DNA from 4 places in the Gottfriedia sp. NPDC056225 genome. Region 2 is predicted to be linked to each of the others. Evidence: riboswitches for the same ligand, from Rfam matches in the RefSeq annotation. Region 2 holds a riboswitch; each other region holds the start of a gene.
The links. A riboswitch is a leader RNA that binds a small molecule or an ion and turns the genes downstream of it on or off. The one in region 2 is predicted to bind cobalamin.

Region 1: it holds a riboswitch for cobalamin, as region 2 does, so the genes downstream of both, ACFCYN_RS15220 (ABC transporter substrate-binding protein) here and ACFCYN_RS07155 (acyl-CoA thioesterase) in region 2, are expected to answer to the same signal.
Region 3: it holds a riboswitch for cobalamin, as region 2 does, so the genes downstream of both, metE (5-methyltetrahydropteroyltriglutamate--homocysteine S-methyltransferase) here and ACFCYN_RS07155 (acyl-CoA thioesterase) in region 2, are expected to answer to the same signal.
Region 4: it holds a riboswitch for cobalamin, as region 2 does, so the genes downstream of both, ACFCYN_RS15760 (Ig-like domain-containing protein) here and ACFCYN_RS07155 (acyl-CoA thioesterase) in region 2, are expected to answer to the same signal.

What each region holds. Positions count from the first base shown of each region.
Region 1 covers NZ_JBHJTJ010000023.1:7,047-12,826, forward strand. The annotation lists gene ACFCYN_RS15210 (ABC transporter ATP-binding protein) at 1-208, opposite strand, end outside; gene ACFCYN_RS15215 (FecCD family ABC transporter permease) at 205-1,257, opposite strand; gene ACFCYN_RS15220 (ABC transporter substrate-binding protein) at 1,223-2,182, opposite strand; cobalamin riboswitch at 2,306-2,479, opposite strand; gene ACFCYN_RS15225 (ATP-binding protein) at 2,655-4,442, opposite strand; gene ACFCYN_RS15230 (response regulator transcription factor) at 4,442-5,161, opposite strand; gene ccsB (c-type cytochrome biogenesis protein CcsB) at 5,397-5,780, opposite strand, start outside.
Region 2 covers NZ_JBHJTJ010000007.1:33,566-39,345, forward strand. The annotation lists gene abc-f (ribosomal protection-like ABC-F family protein) at 1-724, opposite strand, end outside; gene ACFCYN_RS07155 (acyl-CoA thioesterase) at 1,103-1,597, opposite strand; cobalamin riboswitch at 1,949-2,094, opposite strand; gene ACFCYN_RS07160 (DUF4349 domain-containing protein) at 2,489-3,415, shown strand; gene ACFCYN_RS07165 (hypothetical protein) at 3,567-3,821, shown strand; gene ACFCYN_RS07170 (dynamin family protein) at 3,885-5,780, opposite strand, start outside.
Region 3 covers NZ_JBHJTJ010000019.1:21,080-26,859, reverse strand. The annotation lists gene ACFCYN_RS13785 (UDP-glucose dehydrogenase family protein) at 1-81, shown strand, start outside; gene ACFCYN_RS13780 (TVP38/TMEM64 family protein) at 653-1,261, shown strand; gene metE (5-methyltetrahydropteroyltriglutamate--homocysteine S-methyltransferase) at 1,359-3,656, opposite strand; cobalamin riboswitch at 3,817-4,012, opposite strand; SAM riboswitch class I at 4,117-4,228, opposite strand; gene ACFCYN_RS13770 (PadR family transcriptional regulator) at 4,818-5,141, shown strand; gene ACFCYN_RS13765 (DUF1048 domain-containing protein) at 5,143-5,520, shown strand; gene ACFCYN_RS13760 (DUF1048 domain-containing protein) at 5,539-5,780, shown strand, end outside.
Region 4 covers NZ_JBHJTJ010000024.1:32,081-37,860, forward strand. The annotation lists gene ACFCYN_RS15760 (Ig-like domain-containing protein) at 1-1,844, opposite strand, end outside; cobalamin riboswitch at 2,251-2,444, opposite strand; gene ACFCYN_RS15765 (hypothetical protein) at 2,659-3,744, opposite strand; gene ACFCYN_RS15770 (DUF2584 family protein) at 4,716-4,958, shown strand; gene ACFCYN_RS15775 (GDSL-type esterase/lipase family protein) at 5,005-5,589, opposite strand; gene ACFCYN_RS15780 (sodium:solute symporter family protein) at 5,594-5,780, opposite strand, start outside.

The DNA.
Region 1 (5,780 bases), on a different contig from region 2:
ACATACTAGAAACTAATTCTCCATCTAACTTAACATTTCCTTTAGAAGGTTTAAAAAGTCCACATAGAATATTTAAAAATGTAGACTTCCCACTTCCGTTAGGTCCAATAATTCCTAGCCATTCTCCTTGATTGATCGAATAGGTGAGTCCATCCAAATCTGTATGAATTCCATCATATGAATATGAGATATTTTGACTTTTAATCATACTTTTCCTCTATTTCTTTTCAGTGATAGTAATATAAACGCAAACATAGGAGCACCTATTAAGGAAGTAATTACTCCAATTGGTAATTCTCGAGGCGCGAGTACTACTCTCGATAAAATATCGGAACCTATTAAAAATATGGCTCCATTTATCATTGATAATGGCAGTAATTTTTTATGTAGTGGACCGACAAGCTGTCTAGTAAAATGCGGAACAACTAACCCTACAAACCCAATTGTTCCAGATACCGCTACAGCTGCACCAGATAAAATACTTCCTGTTAGCAAAATTAAATAAGTAGATTTTTTCACATCGATACCAATATTCTTTGCATTTGTGCTACCAAATGTCATCGCATCTAGATGTCTATTTTGACTAAATAAAATCAAAAATGAAACAATTAAAAATGGTAGTAAACTTAAAGAATACTGAATACCTCTACTTCCAATATTCCCCATTAACCAGCCAATAACTGCACGTAATTCATTATTCGAAAATGTAATAAATAATGATAACAATGCCGAACAAAATGAACTGATTATGATTCCACCTAATATGATTGTTTCGACATTTAAAGAGCGATCTAATTTTCTTACAAATAATAATAGGATTAATAGTGTACCAAACCCAAATAAAATGCTAACTACCGGTAAAGTAAAGTAAGTAACAATTGGTAAACTTATTTGAAAAAATAAAACAAACACTGCTCCTACAGATGCGCCCGAAGAAACACCTAATGTAAATGGATCGGCTAATGGATTTTTAAGTATACCTTGAAACGCGACTCCAGCTAATGAAAGACACGCTCCTACTAATCCAGCTAACAAAACCCTTGGCACACGGATATTCATAACAATTGTTTGAATATCTGCTGGAACATAATTAGTTTTAAATATAGCATCCGAAAAGCTAGAAATGATAGAAGAAAAGGGAATCGATGTAGAACCAATCGAAACCCCTAAAATAAATAGAAAAATTAATAAAATAATTGGAAAGATAAAGATTAAATATGTATTATTTAAAAAGCTCTGGGTAAACCGCCTTTGCAATTGCTTCGACTCCCTCTGCAAGTCTTGGACCTGGTCTAGATGTTGTATCTGCATTAATATCATATACTCGTTTATTTTTGATTGCGCTTACTGTTTGCCAGTTCTTTCTAGCTATAATCGTTTTTTCTAGGTTTGGAGTAAAATCACCATAAGTCGTTAAAATAACGTCTGGGTTTGCTTTTATTGCTGATTCCTCACTGTACTGTACCCAACCTTTTTGATTTTCAGCTATATTTTTAGCATGAATAATCGAAATCATTTCATCTAGAAAAGTGCCTTTGCCTGCTGTATATATTTCTGGTGGACCTGAAATTTCAAGCCAAACCTTTGGATTTGTACTTGCTTTAGCTGTTTTTTTGCTAATTTCATCTAATTTTGTTTTCATTCCACTTACTACTTTTTTAGATTGCTTAGTTTTACCGGTGATTTCTCCAACTTGTAAAATTGTATCATAGACATCATTAATAGTTGCAGCGTTTTTAACGACAAACACATTGATTCCTGCTTGTTTTAATTGCTCTAAGCCATCAGCAGAAATTCCTAAACTTGATTCATGAGCTAATACTAAATCAGGCTTTAGTGAAATAATTTTTTCAACATTGTAAGTCATGTCAGCATTGTTTCCGCCAACTTTATCAATGTTTTTTACTTCCTTTGGATAATTATCAAAATCTGTTACTCCAACGACCTCTTTCCCTTCTCCAATAGAGTAAAGGATTTCTGTGTTACTTGGAATTAGTGAAACGATTCTTTTAGGCGCTTCTTTTAACGTAACTTCTTTTTTCGTAGCATCTTTAACCGTCATTGGAAAAGTAGCTTGTTCATTTGTACCTACATTCGATTTTTTTTGTGTCGTATCATTAGTACAACCAAATAAACCTAAACACAATATAATCATGATAAAACTAGCTAAAAACTTCTTCATTTGAATCCTCCTAAAATTTTGGAAAGCATAAAAAAACCCCATTCATTATGAACGGGGCTGAAACAACATACATATACAAGAAGTCTTGCAACTGCTGCTTCAAACTCTTACTCCCCGAAGAATTGAACAAGGATGACTTTAGCAGGTCTACTGACTTTGCTTCAACCTACTCCGTCCTTCCCATTCTTTTCGAACAGTGGATAGCCGTTTCGTCCACATTACAGTTGCGGGGACAGTTCTGGATTGTAACCAGATTCCCTTTTAAGCAATATTTGCACTAAACTCATCAATATTTCATTAATTCAATCGTAAGATATATCGAGTAAGAATTCAATTATTTTATTTAGAATTTGTTGTGTAAAATACTATATTTCAATTATTTTCCTCAGGTAAGAATAGTCCAAACATAACTTTATTTAACTTGAAGTTTAGAAACTAAAATCTCAGGAAAAATGTTTTATATGAAACAAGATTACTCTACATCTTTTTCGTTCATTCGTAAATCATGAGGGATTTTCACTTTAAATGTCGTTCCATGTCCAATCTCACTTGAAACCTTGATTGATCCACCATGCGCATTGACAATATTTTTAACAATTGCTAACCCTAAACCAGTACCGCTCCTACCTCTAGTACGAGCTTTATCGGCCTTATAAAAACGTTCAAACACAAATGGTAAATCTTCACTTGAAATCCCTGCACCCGAATCAATGAATCTAAATATTGTCGATGTTTCATTTTGACTTACAGATACAATTATTCTGCCATTTTCATTTGTATGTCTAATAGCATTATCAATTAAATTAGTAAAAACTTGCTCCATACGATCTTCATCGATATATACATCTACATGTGGAACATTATCGATTTCACCAAATAGCTTAATATTTTTTTCTTTTGCTAGCCCTTTGAACTTACGTAAAATTCGATCTACAAATTGAATCAATGGGACATGATCTCGATTCAATTCAGTAAAACCATTTTCCATTCTTGCTAAATCTAACAAATCATTTACTAATCTACCCATTCGAAGTGACTCATCATAAATAATTTGTGACAACTCTTGCATTTCTTCTTTAGATTCTGCTACACCATCTACAATCGCTTCGCTATAGCCCTGTAGTAAAGAAATAGGAGTACGTAACTCATGAGAGACATGAGCTATAAAATCCTTTCTCATCTTCTCCAAACGCCTTTGTTCTGTCACATCTCGGATTACAGCTACAACGCCTCTTATATTTGTCTGATTATAAAGTGGCGACATTAAAACTTGCCAATTACCTTGATCAAAATTTAATTCAATAAATTGCTTTTTCTCACTTACAACAACTAATTCAAATAAATCTAGTAATTCCTTTGTTAAAACGAGTGACGAGGTTTCTTCTTCAAAATAATCATCATTAAGCATTTTTAAAAAGCGTTCTGCCGGTGGATTTGTTGTGATAATTCGTCCTTCATTATCGATTGAAATAACACCATCTACCATACTTGTAATTATATTAGAAACCTTTTCTTTTTCTTGCTTTAATGCATTCATATTAAAATTTAACTGTTTACTCATTTTATTAAATGAGTAAGCTAACTCTCCAATTTCATCACTTGAATGGATTGGCACTTTCACATTAAAATTACCCGAAGTCATACTACCCACAACTTCTTTCATCTTTCTTAACGGTGCTGTAATTTTTGATGAAAGGAAAAAAGAGAAAAATGTTGTTAATACGATTCCAATTGATGCAGCGAGCAAAACAAAATTAGTTGTTTGGTGAATCATTACTTTAACAGGTTGCAATGTTTGGTAAACAAATACAGCTCCATTTTTTGCATTAGCATTTAACGGCACACCAACAACTAATTTTTCCCTTTCACTATTTTCACCGTAGACTAGTCTTTTACTAACCTCTTTATCTTTAGTTAGTGTTTGGTCTAATACATCATCATTTTGTATTTCTTTAAAAGGTAAATCTTGTATTCCATATGTATTGTTTGAATACCACGGTTTCTGACCATCAATCGAAATAATTACTCTTGAATACCTACTCACAATATTATTTGATAAATATTCAATATTTGAAATTGGTTGGCCATTTTCTATTAATTGTGCAATTTTCGAAGCGTCATCTTTCATATTTTGGACTTGAAGGTCAATATAAAATTTTTCAAAAAAACCTATTAAGACAAATGTCAGAAAGGATAACACAAGGGATACTAATAATATAATTGTAAGCCAAAGCTTTCCAACTAAACTTCTTAGAATCATTACTCCTGACCTACTTCAAATTTGTAACCCACGCCCCATACTGTGACAATCATTTTTGCAGCATCTTCAGAGCTCTTACTTAATTTTTCTCGAAGTCGTTTGACATGTGTATCAACTGTTCGTAAATCCCCAAAAAAATCGTACTGCCATACAGATTTTAACAATGTTTCTCGATCAAATACTTTCTCAGGTGATTTCGCTAAAAATAACAATAACTCATATTCTTTTGGCGTTAAGCTTATATCTTCACCTGCCACAATTACTTTATGAGCATCATTATCGATCGTTAAATGCGGAAACACTACTATATCTTTTGCAGAAGTATTATCTGAAGTAAACACCGGTACTGGAGAAGCACGTCTTAATAGAGCCTTTACTCGAAGTACTACTTCACGTGGGCTAAAAGGTTTAACGATATAGTCATCCGTACCAACTTCAAAACCTTGAACACGATTTGTTTCTTCACCTTTAGCCGTTAGCATGATGACTGGCGTTGTTTTAGTTTTTCGTAATTCCCTACAAACTTCAACTCCATCAATTTTTGGCATCATTAAATCTAGTACAATCAATGAATATTCATTTTTTAATGCTAAATTTAAAGCATCTTCACCATTATCAGCTTCATCAATACTATATCCATCACGTTCCAAATACATTTTCAATAATCGTCTAATACGATCTTCATCATCTGCTATTAATATTTTTATATTTTGTTCCATGCATATAACCCCCTCTTCATAATTTTACATAATAAAAATCGTATATTCTAGTACAATTTGTGAACATTTTTACATAATTCTTAATTTATTATTTCCATAAATTAGTGAAAAAATCCAGAATCAAACAGCGAAGACCTTAAGAAATTGTTTATTAAACTTTCTTTTCTTAACGTAGAAAAACCCCCGCCATGGAAAAATTAATTTCCTTTACGGGGGTTTTTAGCACATCTTTTTATTATGCGTATGAGTGTAAACCTGCAATGATTAAGTTAACTGCAATCAAGTTAAACATAATAATCGCAAATCCGATAACAGCTAGCCATGCAGATTTTTCCCCTTGCCAATTTCGTTTAAAACGAAGATGTAGGAAAACTGCATAGAATAACCAAGTTATTAATGCCCAGTCTTCTTTTGGATCCCAACTCCATAATTTCGTCCAAGCAATTTGAGCCCAAATCATGGCAAAGATTAGTCCACCAAGAGTGAATACTGGAAAACCAATCGCAACAGCACGATATCCAATTTCATCTAATAATTCACTATCTACCTTCTGAACAAAAGGCTGTAAAAATGCTCCAATTCGTTTTCTAAGGATTAAACGAATAATTGCATATAATGC
Region 2 (5,780 bases):
ACGCTGAATAGCCACCATTATACTTAAATGTGCCAGCATGTGTTAATTCAACCGTAACAGTCGCAACATCATCAATGAATTGTCGTTCATGTGATATAAAAAGCACACTGCCTTTAAAGTTTTTTAACCACTCAGTTAACCATTGAATCGACTCTGTATCTAGATGATTTGTTGGTTCATCCAAAATTAATAGCTTTGGTTGTTTCATCATCACTTTTGCTAATTTAACTTTTGTTTTTTGTCCACCACTTAAATGACTGAACGGGATATTCCATAATTCTTGCGGTAATTGAAATTTCTTTAATACTTGATCTATATTATTTTCAAAGTCGTATCCATCTAATTCTAAATACTTACTTAAATACTCATTATATTTATCAAGATTTTTTTCATTAGATAGATCAAGTGATAGCTTTTCTAAATTCTTCTTTATTAAATAACGTTCCTGATCAAATGATTCGATTACTTCCCTTGCTGTAAGTAATTCCTGGTCTTCTTCATCTGTTAAAAGCCAACCTATATCTTCTTTTGAATATTGAATTTGCAATAACCCTTTATTAAGCGGAATATTTCCTAAAATTGCATTGATAAATGTTGATTTCCCAACTCCATTTTCACCAATTAAAGCAACTCGTTCGCCTTCTTTTAGTTCTAGATTTCCATTTTTAAAAATTGTCATTCCGTTTAACTCTATTTCAATGTTCGATGCTTTTATAATAAACATATACTTCACTCCATCCAATTTAAAAATATCCCTCTGTTTTTAGCCCAGAGAAAATAAAAACACACAAGCAGTATCTGCCTGTGTGTAAATTGGATGTAATTTAATCAGCCTAGTACATTCGAAAAAGTATATACAAAGTTTAGTTATTATTAAATAAACCATTTTTTTAATTGAATGGATTTACTTAATATTCATTATGGGCTCAAAAAATAGACATACTTATCCAATTTCTCTGTTTTCAGGCAGAGTACTTTTTTGCTATATAATTCTTTAGCTTTAAAAGTTATCGGATATTGTACATAGTGTCTAAATTTGATGCCTCCTTAAAAATATTAATTTAATCTTAGCTTACTTTTAGTATGATTTCAATCATTACTTTTATTCTTTCCAAATTAATGCCAATTCCTTACTTAATTTTTTTCTTAATTGGCGACTTTCTAAACGCTTAAATGCTAATTGTTGCAATTTAATTTCTTCTTCAGTTTCTGGTATTGCCTCTACTACTTTATGAGGTTTTCCATCTTTTAGTGCAACAAAAGTTACAAAACATGTTGCTGCTACTCTTTTTTCTCCTGAAAGCAAATCTTCTGCAGTTGCTCGAACAAATACTTCCATTGAGCTTGAGCCTGTTAAGATGACGAATGATTCATAATAAATGCAGTCACTTTCACGAACTGGACATAGAAACTCGACTGAATCCATCGACGCGGTTACACATTCCATTCTCGAATGCTTTGTTGCTGAAATAGAAGCAATTAAGTCCATTGCTGCAAGCATTTTCCCACCGAATAATGTACCATGGTTATTTAAATCAGTTGGAAATATTCTACTACTATCAAATACTCTGGATTCTTTAACGTATCTACTGTTCATCGGTTTCTCCCTACTTTTAATTAATTGAATTATGTATTTCTCTAATTTTTTTCACTGATTTTATCAAATTTACAATTCATCTTTATTCAGTCTCATGGCGAGTCTTTATTTCAAATTCAGACTTGACCCTATTTCATCAATTCTTTCAACTTTGCTATCTTACTTGTTTAATTTCCATCGTTTTTTGCATGTAAAATTGGAAGTTTCATAAATTCTCCTAAAAAAATAAAAAGCATTTTCATCTCTAAAAAGATAAAAATGCCTTAAGATCGTTGGAAAACATAAAATAATGACAATACTTTAAATTAAGCTTTCTTTCAAAAAGGCACCTCCCTATCTCTCGTAGGTCAAACAGCGTCGTTAGAATAGGCAGGTCTCCTGACTTTAGAATTTTCATCTATTACAGTGGCGGGACCGCGTTGGAATTTCACCAATCTTCCCTTTTAAGTAAATGAATTAATAAGAATTTCATTTACACCTATTCCCTACTATTTAGTTTTCATTATTTTGTCATAAAATACAAAAATAGTCAAAATATTTATTTCTTTTCCAAAAATCATAATATTCATTTATTACATCTTAATAACTTTTACTTAAAACAAAAAGTAACTAACCATAGATACGGATGTGCTTTTCATACAAAAAAATATACTAAAAATGGTTTAAATACCACATTTTCCCTAACTTTTTTTATGGTATAGTAGGTTAAATTAGAAATTTTTAACAAATATAAAAATCTGCAACTAAAAAATAATTACTATTGCAATAGAATGTTTGATGAAAGATTAGGAAATAAAGGAAAGGAATACAAACAAAAATTAAACAATTAACCAAACTCTTCACGATCTTTCCAACCATTAAATTCGACCTACATATGAGGTGATTAATATCATGTTAATTTATCGTCGTTTTTTAAAAAACTTATTTTTAATACTACTTGTATGTTTATTCGTTTCTGCATGTTCAAATCCTGACTCAAAAGAAGAATTAAGTAGTATTTCATCAAAATCCTTAAAACAAGATCAGAAGGACTTTGTAAATAACACTGAGGCTTCGGTCAAAGATCAAAAAAAGCAACCATCCGAACAGCTTGTAGCTAGTAATCGCAAATTAGTAAAAACAGCTGAATTACAGCTCGAAACCAAGAAATTTGATAAAACCATTTCAGCTCTTGAAAAATCAGTTAGTAGTTCGAGCGGCTATATCGAATCGAATCATATTAGTGGAACATCCATAATGGAAAAGTACTCTAGTAACGACTCTGAGCAATCACCATCTAGAACTGCAAATTATACAATAAGGGTTCCATCAACAAATTTAAATGAATTCCTATATAATTTAAATAAGATTGGAAATGTAATTTCAAAAACGATTTCAACTGATGATATATCCAATCAATACTTTGACACAGAAACGCGTATGAAATCATTAAAAATTCAAGAAGACCGTTTATTGAATTTATTAAAAAAAGCTGGCTCTTTAAAAGACATTTTAGAAATTGAAAAGCAATTAACTGATGTTAGATACGAAATTGAAAGTTTAACAACAACTTTAAAAACTTATGATTCAGCTGTAAACTACAGTACAATCAATCTTTTTATTAATGAAGTTTCATCGATTACAGATACAACTCCTCCAATAACGATTGGAGACCGGATCGGTGTAACATTTAAACAAAATGTTGATGCAATCGTGAGTGGATTTAAAAATACGACAGTTTTCTTGATTGGTAATTCTCTTATGATTATTATTTGGTTTGCGATCATTGCAGTTGGTTATTTTATAACGCGTAAAGCCATTAAAAAATATCAAGCATAAAACATACCTAAATAGTTTTAAGATAGCATTCTTAAGAATAGAATTTAGTTAGATAGAATAAACCGTTTACCCTTTCTCAATATAAGTATCTATTTTACTAATCATTTTCATAGTTAGTTTAAAAAACAACTTATAGAAGGAGATCTATTATATGAGTCATTTCTTATTAAGTAGACTAGGTAATTGGAAAATACAAATTCATTGCCACGCTGGTATTCGAACTGTAGGAAATGAGAGAGAAGTTCTTGTACTTGATGAAGAACATGAAAAAATTGCTCATTTTTCAATTGATTCAAAAGGAGCCTTTTTAATCCTTCAAATCCCTTGGGGTGGCTATGTGAAAATTAAAGAGGGCTATCAAACAATTGTTGTACATATTCCATATGAAGAAGTTGCGGAAGAATAATTGTCATTATTATTGATTTAATAACTTGAAAAAAAGAGTGTGCCTTTTTGGCACACTCTTTTTTTATTTACGTAATGTTAAAAACTCTAATTGTCTTAAACGCACTGTGAAGAATGTAATCGGATCAAAGTAAATACTTGGATTTGATTTCATGTCATCTAAAGTACGGTTATAGTTAGAAATTGCTAATCTTATTTCATCAACTAGCTCATGAATTTGCTCAAATGGAGCATTTAAGAACATAGCTAAATCTCTTGGTAAAGTCTTTTCAAACATTTCAAATTGTAGGAAAAACTTAGTTGATAGATCAGATGTAACATCATCGTAGTTTACATTATCAACATATTTTTGGTATTGAGCAACAAGCTTCGATTTATTTTGAGGTAATAAACCTAATAAGATTCCTGAGCTCTTTAAAATAAATTGAGATGGTGATGCGTTTAATAATATATTCATCTCATCTAATTGAGTCATACTAGTCATTCGATCAGCATCACGACGCCAGTCATCTAATACTTTAAAGTCACACTCAAGGCTTAAATATTCATTTCCAATATACTCATTTAAAGAATTACTCATTTCTGCTAAATAGCTTTGAGTACCTTCTAGTAATACACCAGATTCTTTAATCCAATTTTGAAGTGCTTCATTTAATTTTGGTAAAGTAGTCGCTCTGACATACTCACCAATTCGATGATTCATCTCTTCATTTACAGTTTCAAGAATAGTACTGAAATCACTATCTTCTTTAATTAATTCTTTACATTCCTTTAACAGGCCAGGAACACTTAATTTTAGATCATATTTTAATTCGTCTTTTAGTTCACGATATGAGTTTTTAATTGTATTTAAATGTTCCATTTCTTTATCTTTTAAAGAATGTAATAAACCGTTTAACTTTTCATCAAGAACTTCATTCCATTCTACATTTGCACGTAACTCGTCTTCTTTTTCAACTCGTTTTTCAAGTAGGAAATTGATTAGTTTTCGAATTGCTAAAAGTAATTTCTCAGTTTGCTTTGAATTAGCCTCAGTTGATAGTACATTCTTCTCAATAAATAGTTCTAAGTCTTTAAACTGATCTTGATTACTATAAATAGATGAGTATGGTAATACTTTAGCACCAGGGAAGTCTACCGTAATTTTTGCTTGTATTTCATTACGAACTCGTTCAATCTCTTCTTTACTATAAATCGAATCCATTTTATTTAAAATAAAGTGAATCGGAAGTGTTGGTAATTCTTTTTGAATAGTAATTAGTAATGAACGTTCATTCTCTGTATAAGGTGCAGTAGCATTTAGTACAAATACAAGTCGATCTGCTAATTTAACAGATTGTAATAGTGCTTTTGTATTTATTGTGTCTCCATCAATTCCAGGAGTGTCAATTATTGAAAGGTTATGTTTTTCTAAAAATGAATTTGGCAATTTATAGTAAACTAGTTCATCACCTTTTAACAGATTATTTTCAACTGTTGTTAAATCATAAAAATCAGAGTATTCAGCAAGCTGCGTATTTCCTTCGTTCGAGAATACGATTATTTCTGATTCATTATTTTGCTCAAATAATACAGGCATAGTCGTAGAAGATCCCATCATCTTCTCACCTAAAAGTGAGTTAACAAATGAAGATTTTCCGTTTCCAGCTGTTCCTGCTATTAGCATAGTTGTATTTTCAAATTGAGTTAATTTGTTTGTCCACCATTCAAAGCTGTCGCCAACTTCAATTTCATTAATTACAGACCATTGTAGAATGTTTTCAAATAATTCTTTTCCAATTTCAAAGCAATCAGGCGTTTGCATAAGTTGTTCAAATGCTCTCTCTGCATCAACAACTATTTGCTGATCGATACGTCCTGGGAATATACGATCCCATGCTAAAGTTGCAGTTGTTGCTAAAACCGCACCTTTCAAATCAGTAATGCGCAACCAATTTGTTAAGAAACTTGGCATCATCTC
Region 3 (5,780 bases), on a different contig from region 2:
TATGATTCGATTGGGAGACAGAAAATTTCGTCATTTAAATATGATTTTATAAACGATTTCAAACAAGTATTGAATAATTAAATGAATGATCACTATAGTTCACAAGTGTCTAGTAAACACACATAGTCCTGGGTACAGACGACAAACTAAAAAAAAGGAGTGGCTTAGAGTCTACTCCTTTTAATTATTTTTTGGAAATCTAGTTGAGCGGATTAAAGGGTCAACAATATCGTTCTAGCCATTAATTGGTCTCCAATATTAAACTCTATATCGTTTATGGTTTGTTCAGCCATTTTTTGATTGAACTCATTTTTGGTTTATACGACAGATCTATAAGTTTTTGTATACTAACCAACATATTGTTGGAAATTGATTATTGAACAGAAACGGATAACATTATAAAATTTTAAAGTAATTAAAAGGTAATTAAAAGATGGCCATGTTGCCCAAATAATGAGTTGGGAATTTATGGTCGATAATAAATTGCTATTCCATTTACATTTAACTTAAATGGAATTTTATTGTGTTCAAGAAAATAATGGAGATGATTTTAAAAATAGAAAATGGGGAAATATCATTCTATTTGATATGACGACTTGAATGAATAGAAACGATTTATGATTTTACAATTAAACGTGAAAGGAGAACCTAAATGCAACTTCAAATTTATCAGTGGATATCATTTCAACAATTACAACATTTCGTAACTGTTCATAAAAACTTAGGTGTTCTGATCGCGTTTTTGATTCCATTTGCGGATTCTTTTTTGGGAATTATTCCACTTGGGGCAATATGCGCTGCGAACGTCAACGCGTTCGGATTTTGGACAGGATTTTTAGCAACCTATGTTGGTAGTGTTTTAGGCACTACTGGTATGTACTTCTTATTAAAAATGACTGGCGCAAAATGGCTAGAGCGTTTTATTCAAAAGAAAAAGAAAGGGAACTCTGGTATGAGCTGGTTAAATAACAGTGGATTTGGTCCAGTGTTTCTCTGGTTTTGCATCCCGTTTTGCCCATCTTTCATAACGAATATTTTTGCATCGATGTCTAAAATCAGACCTCGTATCTATATATTTGGATTCGCAATGGGGAAACTTGTTGCATTGTTGCTCATTAGTTTTGTTGGCCAGGATTTAGATGATTTCTTCAAAGAACCTCTTGAGTCAATTCTAGTTTTGGTAGCTATATTTTTATTATGGTTTGTTGGTAAAAAGGTTGAAAAGAAATTTACGATGCAGCGAGAGAAAATGCACTTATAATAGTAGAAAACCACTGAAAACATTTCAGTGGTTTTCTTATTTTATTTATAAATTATAGCTCTTAAAAAATCCGTTGAACGCTTAATATATGATCTAATTACTCTTTCACCAACAACTTTTCTCTCGCTTGCTCAGCTGCTTCAACCATCACCTTTAATGCAGCAATCGTTTCATCAGTACCTCGCGTTTTCAAACCGCAATCAGGATTAATCCAGAACAGCTTCGGATTGATTACTTGAAGGGCACGATCAATATTTCTTGTGAGTTCTTCAACCTTTGGGACACGAGGACTATGAATATCATATACGCCAAGGCCAATCCCTTTCTCGTATGTATTTTCTTCAAAAGCAAAAATTAACTCACCGTGACTTCTTGATGTTTCAATCGAAATAACGTCAGCATCGAGCGCATTAATTGCATCGATAATATCTTCAAAGTTTGAGTAGCACATATGAGTATGAATTTGTGTATCGTTTTGTACAGATGCTGTTGCGAGTTTAAATGCATAAACAGCAACATTCAGATAGCTTTCCCAGTTTTCGCGTTTTAATGGTAGCCCTTCACGAATTGCTGGTTCATCGACTTGAATCATACGAATTCCGTTTTTCTCGAGCGTTTCAACTTCTGTTCTAAGTGCAAGTGCAATTTGATTTGCAACATCGTAACGTGAAATATCATCTCGTACAAATGACCAGTTTAAAATTGTTATTGGACCTGTTAACATGCCTTTAACAGGCTTAGTTGTTAATGATTGGGCATACACGGATTCTTTAACTGTCATTGGTTCTAGATAAGATACATCTCCATAAATAAGTGGGGGTTTTACGCAACGAGAGCCGTATGACTGTACCCAACCAAATTTTGTGAATTGGAAACCAGCTAATTTTTCTCCAAAATATTCAACCATATCAGTTCGTTCAAATTCACCATGTACAAACACATCTAAGCCAAGTTCTTCTTGAATCGCAATCCATCTTTTGATTTCTGCATAAATAAACTCTTCATATTGCGCATTCGTTAATTCACCTTTACGCCATTTTGAACGCTGACCTCTTACTTCTTGTGTTTGAGGGAAACTTCCAATTGTTGTAGTTGGTAGAAGCGGTAATTGGAAAGACTTTTCTTGAATGGCTTGACGAACTTTATAGGATTCTTCACGCTCCACACTATACGTATGCAAGTTTTGAATGGCTTTCTGAACATGTTTATTGTTTCGAACGGATGATTTATTTAATGCTTGAATTGCATTTGTACTTGCTTCAATTTCTGCTTGAATCGAAGTTTTCCCATCTTGTAAACCTTTTGCTAATACAAAAATTTCATTTAGTTTTTCATCAGCAAAAGATAGCGCAACCTTTAGCACATCATCAATTGTACTTTCATTATTCGCTGTTACAGGAGAATGTAATAAGCTTGATGAAGGTTGGATAATAAGCTGATCCTTTGAAACGAACTCAGTGATTTCTTCAAGAAGGGCATATTTATGCTCAAGATTTGCACGCCATATGTTACGTCCGTCAATCACACCAGCAGCAAGTACTTTATCTTTTGGGAAACCATATTTTTTAATGGCAGCAAGGTTACGACCGTTATCATAAATAAAATCAAGACCAATTCCTTGAACAGGGAGTGAAACTACTTCTTCGTAGAAATCAACGCTCTCAAAATAAGTTTGAAGAATCACATTCACATTAGGTGCTGCTTCATGCAATGCTTCATATATATCGTTAAATAATGCAACTTCTTCTTTTGAAATAGATGTAGATAAGATTGGTTCATCTATTTGAACCCACTCAACACCTTCTGTTTGTAATTCTCGTAATAGATCGGCATAAAGTGGTACAAATTGATTTACAATCTTTTTAAACTCAGTTTCTTTATATCCTTTAGACAGTTTTACAAATGTTACTGGCCCCAAGATAACTGGTTTCCCTTCAATACCAAGCTTTTGTTTAGCCTCTTTATAAAATTGTAGTGGACGGTTATCGACAAGAGTAGGTGCTACTTCTCCCAATTCTGGAACAATATAGTGATAGTTTGTGTTAAACCATTTTGTCATTTCAGATGCAACTGCACTTTTTGAACCGCGTGCTATTTCAAAATAAGTTTCAAGTGATACTTTTCCTCCTGCATATTCAAAGCGCTTAGGTACGAGACCGAACATAACAGTTGTGTCGAGAACATGGTCATATAAGCTAAAATCTCCTACTGGAATTAAATCGATACCTTGATTTTTTTGCTTTTGAAGATGCTGCAAACGAATCGCTTCAATTTGCTTTAAAAAATCTTCTTTTTCTAGTTTACCTGCCCAAAATTGTTCAAGTGCTTTTTTCCATTCACGCTTTTCACCAATTCTTGGATAACCTATATTTGAACTTTTTACACTGTTTACCATTCTAATACACTCCTTATATGTTTGCTTTTGTATTTTCTTCCCAACAAAAAAGTCTCCCTTTTCAAATAGAAAAGAGAGACTCATACGCATAACTAACTAGAGTTGAGATATTGCTGATCCCAAATCACGTATTCCTCACTCCCCCCTATACATCCGTAGGTACAAGCGCATACAATAGGCAGGTCTCCTGACTTAGGATCAAACGCTTCTTATCCCTTCCCATTTCAGAGAATGAAACAGTGGTTGAATGATAAGTTGCTCCCCAATACAGTGGCGGGACCGTGTCGGATTCTAACCGACTTCCCTTTTAAGCTGTGTAAATAATTCTTAACAGCACCTTTTGCATTTTTATGAAATTATTATTAAGAAAATTGAAGATGATCATTTCTAACAAACCTTCAAAACGACAAAAGCCCTCGCTACTTTATAAGTGAGAGGGCTACAAAATTTATGGAATCCTCTCTTATTTTCCAAAGCAATTTGCTTTGCAGGAATTAGCACCTTTTCAACAAAAAACGTTGAATGGTTGCCGGGCATCATCGGGCCAGTCCCTCCGCCACTCTCAATAAGAGTTTAATAATTTATAATGTTTTGAATTAATTGTCATGATAGCATGATAAACATAGTCTGTCAAAATAAAATAAAAAATGTTCGCTACAGAAAAGTTTAAAAAAGAGGGAATGTATATTTTGTATATATAGATAATACATTAGAATCAATCCAGAACACGGTTAGATTCAGTGGTCTAAGTAATTTTATTTTGATCTAGTTCTTAACTAAAAATTTTTTTGATCAACTTTACAATCCTACTACTCGGTGATACAATGTACCTGTACTTAGCAATACTGAATACCAGTAATACTAAATAGTTAAATTTTTTTTAAAAAAAGGTTCACATTTCTTCTACTTAGTAATACTATATACTATTACTAAGTAATACGGAGTATCAGTCGCACTAGATAGCTGAAAAAGAGTTCATATAAAAATGAACAGTAAAAGCATTGATCTATAGGCTATTTAGTTTTTCTATTGTCCGGTACTAAGTATTACTGAATATCTGTATCACTAATTAGTAGAAAGTGTGTTTTGTGCTCAGCTAATTGCTGTTTAAGTTAATAGACCTAAAAATTATTTCACAAAAGTAAAAAGGAGGTGTACGCTATGGAAAATTTAACAGAAATGCTTAAAGGTTCATTGGAAGGTTGTGTACTTGAAATCATCAGTCGCGGTGATACTTACGGCTACGAAATTACTCGTCTTCTTAATGACTTAGGATTCACTGAAGTTGTCGAAGGAACAGTCTACACCATTTTGATTCGGTTGGAAAAGAAAGAGATGGTAAATATCGAGAAAAAACGGTCTGAAATGGGACCGCCTCGTAAGTTTTATTCATTAAACGAAGCAGGGCGTGAGGAATTACAACAATTTTGGAAAAGATGGAATTTTGTTTCATCAAAAATCAATATACTAAAGGGGGAACGATAGTATGAAAAAATTTATTGAGTTAATCATTGGTGATATAGAAAGCAAAAAAGAATATAAAGCATTTATGAAAAAGGTAAATTCTCTACCGAAAGATTACGCATTTGTGTTCAAAAAGATTCAAAAGTACATGTGGAATTTCGGTTATGGATTTGGTGAAGAAATCATTAATTTGTATGAACTGTTTGAGGCTAGTTCAGCAGAAGGAAAGCATGTGCTAGATGTAACCGGTGAAGACGTAGCAGCATTTGCCGACGAATTGATGGCTCTCTCTAAACTAGGTGGAGAATCGTCAGGCTTTTTCGGAGGTAAAGTAGAGTTGGAAAAAGATATTGAGAGTAGAGTCGAACAGCAAGTAAAGATATGGACGAATAAAAAATAAAAGTAGGGGGCTAAAAAAATGGTGAATTTTTTCAAAAAGATACTTGATGACAAAAAAGAATACAAAGAAATGATGGCGCGAGTAGAAGCATTGCCAGTCGATTACCAAGAAGCCTATAAAAAAATCTGCAACTATATGTGGAGTTTTGCTTCTGGAAGTGGCATGGATATGTTGAGAATTCAGTATGATCTTATTGATTTGTTTGAAGCAGGTGCAGCAGATAGCAAAGACGTATTAGAAGTGACAGGTGAAGACGTTAC
Region 4 (5,780 bases), on a different contig from region 2:
CTAGTAATTTCTGATTCTGCTGCAACTAATTTTACTAATACCGCTGATGGTAGTAATCCTTGTTGCGCTGCTGTTAAACCTTCATAAGCTGTTCTTGCTTTAGCAATCTCTGATTCATTTGAAATTGTAATTTTTGTAGGTAATGCATTAATTTGATTTGTAACTAAGGTTACCGGGGCATCCGTCATGTTATATAGACTATTTTCTCCCTTAAGAAACCTGTCATACGATACAAGGGCATATGTCGCTTGATCTGTAGCCATTCCATCTACATTCCCCGTTAGAACATGCTTGAACCCTCCGCCATTAACATAGAATTTAAGTAGTGCAGTCACCAAATTTCCATCTACTTTTACAAATCGACTGTCTGTTGCTGGATTTACACCTACTGCTGTTAAAGCTACGATAACTTGTGAAATACTTTCGCTAGAAGTTGAACCAAATGCAGTAAATCCACCATCTGCTTTTTGAATAGTAGAGATCGCTTTTACTGCTCGATTAATTGCTGCATTTACCTCTGGCATAGATTGATATGGAGCTAATGCCTGTAATGCCATTGATGTAATGTCAGGATCAGGCGTTGTACCAAATAAAGCAAACCCTCCTGCTTGATCAGTACCCTTCTTAACTTCTTTACTTAATATATAATTAACGTATTTTTCCCTTGTTGCTTGTTTAGTAGAATCTGCAATAGTTGGTATTTGATAATTATTTGAATCGAATGCTATTAAGGCAAAAATGCCCCCGTTAATCCCTTGACTAACTGTTTTATCATAATCTGCAAGTGGAGTTAGTAAGTTGTATCCACCTACATCAGTAGAATCTTTTCCTAATGCACTAAGAGCTAATATTAATCTCGCATATTCCGTATTCTTTGATGTAGATAAAACGCCGTTTGCTGACTTCACTGTATCGACAATACGATTGTAGTAATTAACAAAATATTGATCAGGTACATTATAGTTACCTCTTGCTAATGACAATACTGACCATTCACCTGAACCCGTACCAAAACTTGGATTAGGAACTTTAGTCAATATATAGCCTAGTGAATCATTTAATTGCGTGCTTATATCAACATTGTTTAAAGCATCATTTAAAGTAGTCAGTGCAGTATTAACAGTAGATTGATCAACCGTTAAATTACTAAGTGTTGTATTTGCTTGATCATATGCAGTTCGAATAGATGCCTTCGCTAATAACGCATCTTTGTTAGGTGCTGAATTTACTTCAGCTACTTTTTTTAATAAAGAATCTTTATTTGCTGGTGTATAAAGTGCTTTATCCCCACCAAAACTTGAATTATCTTGTCCTAAATCTGAGCCGTATCCATAAAGTGTAAATTGCCATCTACAAACATCCCCATCTTTCGGGAATTTATCAGATGCTCCAACATTTGGAAACTCATTATTCACTGCATACATCCAACCGGACATATTATAGTAGTCAAATTCCCCTAAATAGCCCGTTTTTTGAGCTCCGTTAGCAATAATTTCTTCATTACTTAAATTCATTGCATCTTTTATGACTGTCGGAACATTTACAGAAATATTTCCATTTTCAAGTTTAACCTTTGACAAATAGAATCCTGAATTAAACGATCCGTAACTATCATAATTACTTGTCCCGCTTAAAAATCGGTCAAGAACCTTTGCATAACTTTCCCCTTCATAAAAAGGAACTTTAACTGGTTGACGAATTAATCCCGCACCTAAAGTATTTGCCTCAACTGACATCGTCACATAGCCAATTGGACTATCTGCATGAACCGATACAGATTTCGTTGGAATTGTAATTGAAAAAACTAATAAAACTGCTAATAATAATCCTAATATTCTTTTCATTTAAACGCGTCCTTTCTTTCATTTCTAAAAATCTATCTTTCTAATAAACTCAAATTCTTCCTCCCTTATTTTGCTTGATTTTCCGGTGTCTTTTAGTGACAAAAATTCTTCATTGCCAATAAAGAAAACTCGCCAAATATGGCGAGTCTTTAGGCGAAGATAGAGGCTTAAGTTGCACTTATATATAGAAATTAAAATTGGCAACCACGTCGACTTTTCCTCTCCGCTGCCAATCTATACATTCTTAATGTGCAAAAAAAAAGCCCTGCCTTATTTGGCAGGACTTATAGTTATCCAAAAATTAAACTGTTCCAACAGCATACTAAAAATGCGCGTCACAGCGCTCTTATACGGCTTTCGCATAAGAACAGAATTTTTCTGATAACAAAACTTCCCTCACCGAAAGACTTGTAACATGCAAATGGCAGGTCTCCTGACTTAAAGCTTCAAGCCTACTCCATTCATCTTCCCAGTTTCCCAGTGATTAACGTGCAATCGCACTTGAATGTTTCGTAGCTTCTTACAGTAGATGTGAGCTGTTTTGGTTTTTCACCAAATTCCCTATTAATGCAAACTGCAACCATATACTGTCTTCATTTTAACAAATGGTTTAACACTGTACAAATTAATTTTTAATTTTTCTAAATTGTTCTCTATTTTTTCTGTTAAATTAAAATGTATATTTTGAATAAAAAAAGAGGTTGTCCAATTAGACACCCTTAGGAACTCTTATATTAATATCGCTAACTTTGTAATGTTTAAGTTATTCTAATGATTTTTGGAGGTTTCGTTAAATTACTTAGAAAGTTAATTTTCAATCTAATTCCTTGATATATTCTTCTCTTTCTTTAAAAGCTTGTTTTACGATTTCTTTCGATACCCCATCTGGAATATGAAAGGAAATTGAATTCATATAGTCCTCTGGATATTTATTATCTAAAGAAAAAATTGTAACATTATAAACGTCAAGTTTGGCACTCGTTAAAAATTGGAGTAACTGATAGACCTTATCTACATCGTCTATATCACCTTTTAGTTGAATGTCAAAAATTTTATAATCATCAGACTCTAAAGCTAAATCAAGATTCTGATTGAAGACTGGCATTTGTTTTGTATTCAAATAGTCATAACCAAGACTTCTTAACCCACCTTCAAAATCCTTAAAAAGTGCCGATTCTTCAACATAGTAAGAGTATTGAGCAAAATTTGTTATATTCGGCGGTTCATAAGGTGTTGAGCTTTCACGCTTAAAATCAGACATCGAATAAATAGAATGTACATTGTCTATATCAAAAGTTATTCTTTTATTTACATCATTTGTATAGCTCATACTAATTTCTTTCACATCTAATGGCTTGTAAACATCGCTAAACTCTTGAAATTTTTTAAGCACTTCATAAATTGAATTCATTTTTTCAGTATCAAATAAATTTTTAACATTTGCACTCACAACATTTACTTTTAAATGTTGTATAACATTTCCATTATCAACATAATCAAACGATTCCATATCATTTTCACTTTTAAATTCGATTGACTTTACTTTGGCTCGATTAAGAATTGCTGAATTCGATTGTTCAAAAGCCTTTTTCATTTCAAATGTTTTAAATTGGATGTCATAGTCATCTCCAATAATTTTTGTAAAAAACATCCCCTTAATGTAAATGTTAAAAGTGAGCTTATTTCCCGTTTTCTTTCTAACTTTAAAATTGGTATCACCCATGTTCCCTTCGTTTATGTTTGGTTTTTCCAAAACATCTACTTCGAAACCGTATTTGTCTTTAATATATTTTTGTGCTTTTACATCGATCTTTCCTGCCCCAACACATGCAGTCATTAAGAACATCGAAACGAAAATTAGCATTGTACAAATTGATAGTTTAATAGCTTTTATATTCAAAAAAATTACCTGCTTTCTAGACACCAAAATCCTTATTTTTCAATTAGAAAACTCCTAAAAATTCATTACTGACCAATTAACTTTACCATATTTTGGAATTCGTTTCGTTATATTTTAAAACTCCTTATTCAACTAATCTTCAATTTAGTTGCACAAGAAATTCTACAAACTGCTTTAACAGAGCTATCAATAAAAAAGAACCCTAAATATTATGGGTTCTTTTACTCTTCTATCTCCGCTGTTTCGATCCACTCACATAAAGAATAATAATGGCAAAAAGAAACATTCCACAAACAATAAATGGCATTAAGCCTGAATTATAAACCATATATATTCGAATATGACGAACCGCGTTTACAATAATAAAAATCACCATGCATATCCACAATATTGCAATGAGAGCCATATTTTTATTTCTCCGCATAAACATCAGCCCCTTCCAAAGAACAACTCCAAAAATACTGTTTATTTTATTATATAGTCGACACAGTGAATCAATGACCAATCGTTTATTTGTGTGTGTAAAAGTTATAGACTCATTGGAGGTCATGAGTTAGAAAAATAGTGATTTGCTGATTATTTTTAACCCATAAGAGGCTCATTAGTTTGAAAAATAGTGATTTGTTGATTATTTTTAACTCATAAGAGGGGCATGAGTTAGAAAAGTAGCGACTTGCTGATTATTTTTAACTCATTAGGGGGGCATGAGTTAGAAAAGTAGCGATTTGTTGATGATTTCTAACTCATAAGCGGTTCATGCGTTACTAAATTAGCTAAATCACCATAATTTTTTACTCATAAAATCTCGTGCCGCCTCCCTTACATAAAAAAATGTTTCTAAATTATGAAATTTCATCTTACTACCTATCTCTTTTTTGTATTCACAACAAAAATATATTAAGATATTTTTAAGTCTTTAATCTCTTCTACATTAAATAGTAAAAATATTCAATTTAAGGAGTTTCCAAAATATGAGTATGCCATTTGAATTTAATTTTTTAATTGTAACGAATGAAAAAGCGATCAGAAAAGAAAATAATACATTCTCTTTAGAACTTAATGGATACCACTTGTTTCCTATTGATACACCAATCAATGTGACCAGAAAGAATGATGAAAAGCCTTTTGGTATTGCTGTTATAAGGAAGATTGAATGGAAAAGTGAGAGTACATATATGGAATATGAATTAAAAGCAATTGATACGGTTAATTAAAAAATAAAACGGATAGCTAAGACTGCTATCCGTTTTATTGGTGTTTTTATATCTCTTTCATTGTTTGATATGCCTGTTTTGCTAAAGCAATATGACCAAGTTCATTTGGATGTACTCCGTCAGTGCCTTCGAAAAACTCAGTCTTCAATTGTTGATGATGTTGAAACGGAATTCGAAAATCAATTAAATTAAATTGATTTATTTCAACCATTTGCTCAATTCGTTCGGCTAACTCTTTTGCTTTTAAAACAAATGTTTCAAAGCCATTAATCGGTTCCCATACTTCTTTGTGATTGATATTTTCTAAATGAATTGGTGGATGGATTGCTATTATAGGTTGAATATTGTTGTGTATAGCTTGTTTGACCATTGAATAAATGTTTGACAGTATATAGTTTAAATCAACATTCCACCATAGATCATTTCCTCCAGCGCAAATAATTACATGTGATGGATTATTTAATACAACATCATGGTAGAATCGCGACAGCATTCCAGTGCTTGTATCTCCTGAAATCCCTTTATTAATAATCTCGACTGATAATTCGTTTTGAAGTACAGCTGGCCATGCATTAACTTTTGCTATCCCTAAACCTTCTGTAAGACTATCACCTAGACAAATAATCTTCATAAGCTCACCATTGTTCCTTGATTGCTTTTTGACCTACTCTTGGTCTTACTTTTACTAAATATGTAATTCCACTCACACCAAACATAAAGATGATATTAATCGTAAATGCAATAAACCCTGGATCTAAATCTTTTAAAAATTGAGGTGCATGAGGGAATAATGTACCGAAACTCGTATTTTCAATCGTTACG